Regions from separate parts of the Shewanella sp. YLB-07 genome, predicted to be linked through region 2. Evidence: riboswitches for the same ligand, from Rfam matches in the RefSeq annotation. Region 2 holds a riboswitch; the other holds the start of a gene.
What was found. Region 2 has a riboswitch for lysine ahead of FS373_RS01360 (Na+/H+ antiporter NhaC family protein). Riboswitches for the same ligand answer to the same signal wherever they lie in the genome.

Region 1 (3,180 bases), on a different contig from region 2:
AACTCATATTCAATCCTTCACATCCTAGCCTCTCGATTCTAAAACCGAGAGCTTAAGACTTTTATCACTCAAACAAATTCTGGTGCAGCGCCCTGACCACCTGCGCAGCTTCCGACTCGGCGACTAAAACACACAAGTTGTGCGGGCTAGCACCCTGGCAAATCATACGCACGTTATGGGGTTCCAGCACTTCAAAAACACGGCGGCATACACCCGGAGTGGAAGCGATCTTATTGCCAACTATGGCTACCAGCGCCAGGCCTTCTTCGACTCGAACTCGGCAATGTTGCGATAACTCTTGCAACAGAGACTCACTGAGTAGGCCATTTCCAGCAGAGTCGGATCCCGTCTTATCTAAGGTCAGTGATACATTTACCTCAGAGGTTGTGATCAAGTCGACACTGATCTTATGTCTGGCTAAAGTTGCAAAAGTTTCGGCCAGAAAACCTTGGGCGTGGAGCATCTGCAGGCTATGCAGATTGAGTAATGTTTGATCCCGGCGAACAGTAACCGCTCGATAAACCGGAGCATCTTCAACTTGGTGGCGGATCCAGGTGCCACCTCGCTCTGGCTCTCGGCTAGAACCGACAAAGACTTGAATTTTTTGTCTGACAGCAGGAAGAATGGTGGCAGGATGAAGCACCTTAGCACCAAATGTTGCCATCTCGGCGGCTTCATTGAAGCTAATCTCCGCAATAGGGCTGGCTTTAGGTGCGATGCGAGGGTCAGTGGTATAAATGCCGGCCACATCGGTCCAGATCTCAACGGCGGTCGCTTTCAAGGCCTCGGCTAACAAGGCGGCAGAGTAATCACTCCCCCCACGGCCCAGAGTCGTCGTAGCTCCAGCATCATCGGCGCCAATAAAGCCCTGAGTCACTATGCGCTGCGATGATAACAGTGGAGCTAAATACTCTGCTGCTAACAGAGATATTGTCTCTATTTGTGGTTCGGCTCTACCAAAATGACTATCAGTGCGCATCACCTGACGCACATCGAATGCACTGGCCGCCTCCCCTTTCTCCCTTAGCACTGCGGCAAACAAAGCCGATGAACATTGCTCACCTTGAGCAAGCAGCTCATCTATCCTTGCCTTATTTCTATTTTTACTCAACTCTTCACTCAAAACAGAGATACGACTCAACACGGTATCTAGTCTTGCGGCAACCTCTTGTGGGCTACCAAGGGAATCTAAGATTTGATATTGAATGTGGGCTATCTGTTTAATGAGCTGCATTCTTCGCTCTTCACCTATCTGCTCTTGGGTCAGCTCCACCAGCAAGTTGGTGACACCACTCGAAGCACTTACCACCACAACACGGGTATTAGGATTAGCGAGAATTATATCGGCACAGCGACTCATGGCGGCATAATCGGCCACAGAGGTACCGCCAAATTTTGCGACAATAAGTGACATTACACAGCCTCCGCAGAATGCAGACACAGATAAGATTCATTTGAAAATAGATAAGGATATAAAACAAACATGATTACACTCCGAACTGACTTCGTTCGAAGAGCCTGGTGCAAAGATTACGCACCCCAGAGACGGGAAACAGCGATCACCACCAGAAGCTCTCCACCAATAAACAGGTGACAATCTAAGGGATTCAACCCTTTCGACCGACATAGAGTAATTCCAAATACTCGATATCTCGGCGCTAATCTCCCTCATAAGTCATCTGCAGAGTTTGGACTCTTTAGACTTACTACCTAGTTAACGCTCCTCTTCTGTACCTCACGCTCAGTCGACATTAATCAAAAAGAGAACAAGGAAAGAGAAAATTATCAAATTTTGGCTGACCAAGCAATGGAAAACCTCAACTATTGCTGAAAAAATTAGCAAATCTATGCTTATAGAATAGAGATGTATGAAATTTGAGAGTAGAAAGCTAAGTCATCTCGAACGAGATCGAACAGACAATATGACTTTAACAACTCAATTTATTCGACAATCACAGGGAAGTTAGTTCTCGATTTAAGCTAATAATCCAAATCTGGCAGCTCACTCACTAAGCTAACCCGCTTAGAGAAGTCGCCGATGATGAGCTCTTTTTGATGCTCAGTTTGAGAGAACAGACAGGGAACTAAGGCTAACTGGTTATTATCAACGAAATAGATAGCATTTTGCTTAAATTTCAATCCCAGATGCGCCGCGCTGAGCTTATCGATAGCGACTGCCCAGCTTTTTTCCATATGAGTGCGATCACGAGAAGCCCCCACAACGGCACGATAGGGTCTGTTAAATTTCTCTATCGCGAGCAGTAGTTGCCTATCTAAGAGTCGATTTTGACAAGAGGTGAGGATCTGACCCTTAGGGTTATGGGCCGTGATAATTGCAAAAGATAACTGAGAAGATAACGTTTGGGTAAACAGAAATTCAGTTTCTTGATAGTACTGCCACAATCGCTTATTTGACTCTATCATCTTGACCATATCCCTCAATTTGATTGAAATTATTATAGCAAATTTAGTATATCTTCATAGAGGCGTGATGTAGATCACTAAAAGTAATTTTTCAAGACACTTAAATATCAATAGGTTAACAATAAAAGTGTGACACAGATCAAATCCACAAGGAAATTTGTTAACATTTCATTTGTTAACAATTGCCTAAAACGAGTACAATAGATCCAGTCGGTTGGTTCTGCATCATTTATTAGTATGATGCATTTGGTTAAAAGTGGAACTGGCATAGAACTTAAAGCCAACCAGATTTCTGTATAAAATGCGACCAGTGCTTAGTTTCGCATTTAAACTTCATAAATATTTATTAATGTAGGGAACTAACCCTACTATTGTTTATCGAAGTGAATACAGTTCGCGTTCCCATTTATTGAGATACGCATACTTTACTAATCAAAGAAGTGTGTTGCTGTTTCAGCCAATTTGAAAGCACCTATCGTAGATCAGTAAGCGTCAGCATGACAAGATCGAGCGTATTTAGCACTGATAACACACGCTCATGGTTAGAATAGATTTGAACACATTAGGTAAATTAATATGCAAAACCCGCACATTCTGATTGTTGAAGATGAAGCCGTTACCCGTAACACGCTAAGAAGTATTTTTGAAGCTGAAGGATATGTGGTAACTGAAGCCAATGATGGCGCAGAGATGCATAAAGCCATGCAGGAAAATAAGATCAACTTGGTTGTTATGGATATCAACCTTCCTGGCAAA
Region 2 (3,180 bases):
ATGCAGTTCAGGAAAAAGAGCAGGCACAACTGATTATCTTAGGTAAGCAAACTATCGATGGTGATAATAACCAGACCGGACAGATGCTGTCGGCACTGGCTAATATGCCTCAGGCGACATTTGCTTCAGAAGTTAAAGTCGAGGGCGACTCTCTTGCCGTGACACGTGAAGTCGACGGCGGCCTACAGAGTGTCACCATTTCGCTGCCAGCAGTAGTGACGGTTGATTTGCGTTTAAATGAACCCAGATACGCTAAGTTACCTAACATCATGAAGGCAAAGCGTAAGCCATTAGAGACCCTTTCTATCGATGATTTAGGTGTAAGTCTGAAGCAGCATCAAACAGTATTAAAAGTGACTCCACCTGCCGAGCGTAAGGCTGGAATTATGGTGGCTAGCGTTGCAGAACTGGCCGATAAGTTAAAGAATGAAGCGAAGGTGATCTAATGGCAATTTTAGTATTAGCAGAACATGATAATGCCAGCTTGAAGCTGGACACCGCCAAAGTTGTCGCTTGTGGTCAAGCCATTGGTGGCGATATCGATGTCTTGATTGCCGGTCATGAATGTGCCGCAGTGGTCGATGCCGCCAAGCAACTTGCAGGTGTCAGGCATGTTTTAGTCGCACAGTCGGCGCAATATGCTCACGGGTTTGCCGATAATGTGGCACAGCTTATCGTGGATCTTGCCGGTGATTATGAACACATTTTGGCTGCAGCTACTAGCCAAGGTAAAGACACATTACCACGAGTATCGGCGCTTTTAGATGTCGCTCAGTTATCTGAAGTGGTAGAAGTCGTTAGTGCCGATACCTTCGTCCGTCCAATATACGCAGGTAATGCATTAGCCACGGTTCAGAGCCATGATGCTAAGAAGGTATTAACCGTACGTTCAAGTGCGTTTGATGCGGTCGCTAATGATGGAGCTGCGGATGTTGTTGCCATAGATAAGGTATTCGATTCTGTGACTCAGTTTATTTCTCAGAGCCTATCAGAATCTGAGCGCCCCGAACTTGGCGCTGCATCTGTTGTGGTATCGGGTGGTCGTGGTCTGGGTAGCGGTGAGAATTTTGCTATCTTAGAAAAGCTTGCCGATAAGCTAGGTGGCGCACTCGGTGCTTCACGCGCTGCGGTCGATGCAGGTTTTGTGTCTAACGATCTTCAAGTGGGTCAAACTGGTAAGATTGTGGCACCTGACTTGTATATTGCCGTGGGTATCTCGGGGGCAATTCAGCATCTGGCTGGGATGAAAGACTCTAAAGTGATCGTCGCCATCAACAAGGATCCTGAAGCGCCTATTTTCCAGATTGCCGATTACGGCTTGGAAGCGGATCTGTTTGAAGCGGTTCCCGAGCTAACTGATTTGCTATAACTTATCGATTATATGCTGTGTAAATGTAAGTTTTAGGTGAAATCCCTTTTGATTTACACTAAATAAGCGTGATCTTAGTCACAGTGAGCGGCTTTGGGGTAGAATCCTCAAAGCCGCTTGTGTTTTTATTAACTTCACGTTTTCATGTTTTCCTGAGTTTAGTACCTCTGTTTGGTACTATCAGTTCGGCACATGATAAACGTCCTGAGAAGTAGAGGTGCATTAAAGATCAGTAGTGATAGTCAGGGTGATACCGCTTATCTATCATGAAAGGCTTTGATGCCGAAGTAGTAATACATATCACGGTTTACTGCTGGGGCTGTATCGAATAGGTACAGCACTGCCATAGTATTTCTTATCTGGATGATAAGAAAATTTATACCTTTTAACTAACGGTATTACTATGGAGCGCTACTGATAGGACAGGTGTTTTCAGATATCTTTAATATCCCACCAGTTCAGCAGCCTCCATTCGTACTTAAAACTAAGATTATAATTAAATGACAACTTTAAGTTACGCCGATTCGGCGCTCTCATTGCTGCCACCTGTGGTTGCGATTCTGATGGCGATTGTTACACGTCGTGTATTGCTCTCTTTAGGGCTGGGAATATTACTCGGCGCTATTTTGATAAACGATTTCTCTGTCATAGCATCTGGGCAATACTTAGGCGAGCAAGTTGCTGGCCTATTCTGGGATGATGGTGCTCTCAATGCCTGGAACATGTATCTGCTAGGCTTCCTGGTACTATTGGGGATGATCACCGCGCTTATTACGGTGAGCGGTGCGGCTAACGCTTTTGCCGATTGGGCAAGGGGTCACATAAAGTGTAAACGTGATGCCAAGTTGATGACCATGTTCTTAGGCTGCGTGATCTTTATCGACGATTACTTCAACAGCTTAGTCGTCGGCAGTGTCGCCAGACCTCTGACCGACAGATATTATATCTCTCGCAGCAAGCTCGCCTATATTTTGGATTCGACAGCTGCACCAATCTGCGTGATCTCTCCCGTGTCGAGTTGGGGGGCTTATATCATCGCCTTGATCGGCGGTATTCTCACCGCCCATGGTTTCACAGATTCAGGACATCTGAGCATCTTTATCCAGATGATCCCGATGAACTTCTATGCCATATTTGCACTGCTACTTTTGTTTTGTGTCGCCTTCATGGATCTCAATGTCGGCCCCATGCGTCAGCATGAGCTCAATGCGCAGAAGGGTAACTTATATGATGAGGCTAAAGGCTTACCCCCCGGAGCTAATTCAGATCTGCCTGAGGCCGATAACGGTAAGATTCTGGGATTATTTCTGCCCATTATCGTACTGGTTCTTGCGACCTTCTATTTCATGGTGAGCAGCGGCGGAGACGTCTTAGCAGCAGACGGAAAACCTTTCAGTATTCTTGGTGCATTTGAAAATACCGATGTAGCTTCGTCTTTGTTCTTCGGTGCCTTGGTCGGTTTTATTGCGACTCTGGCCTTAGTCTTGATACAAGGATTGGATAAGTCATACCTAACTAAAGGTCTGGTTGCTGGTGCTCGCTCTATGCTGCCAGCCATCTATATCTTGCTATTTGCCTGGACGATTGCCGGCGTGATTGGTCAATTAGAGACAGGTAAGTACATGGCGAGTCTGGCATCGGGTAATATTCCGTTTGCGCTGTTACCCGCCGTCTTATTCGTGCTTGCAGGACTGACGGCGTTCTCTACCGGCACCAGCTGGGGGACGTTTGGTATCATGCTACCTATTGCCGCGGACATGGCGATGGGTACTCATACCAATATGATGTTACCTATGCTTGCGGCAGTGCTC

Region 1: linked by a shared signal. The riboswitch ahead of lysC (lysine-sensitive aspartokinase 3) and the one ahead of FS373_RS01360 (Na+/H+ antiporter NhaC family protein) in region 2 are both predicted to bind lysine.

What each region holds. Positions count from the first base shown of each region.
Region 1 is NZ_VOQB01000005.1:417,914-421,093, forward strand. Features, by position in the region: gene FS373_RS13810 (succinylglutamate desuccinylase/aspartoacylase family protein) at 1-7, opposite strand, end outside; gene lysC (lysine-sensitive aspartokinase 3) at 65-1,414, opposite strand; lysine riboswitch at 1,562-1,736, opposite strand; gene FS373_RS13820 (DUF3293 domain-containing protein) at 1,981-2,424, opposite strand; gene arcA (two-component system response regulator ArcA) at 3,001-3,180, shown strand, end outside.
Region 2 is NZ_VOQB01000001.1:339,217-342,396, forward strand. Features, by position in the region: gene FS373_RS01350 (electron transfer flavoprotein subunit beta/FixA family protein) at 1-446, shown strand, start outside; gene FS373_RS01355 (electron transfer flavoprotein subunit alpha/FixB family protein) at 446-1,369, shown strand; lysine riboswitch at 1,574-1,791, shown strand; gene FS373_RS01360 (Na+/H+ antiporter NhaC family protein) at 1,870-3,180, shown strand, end outside.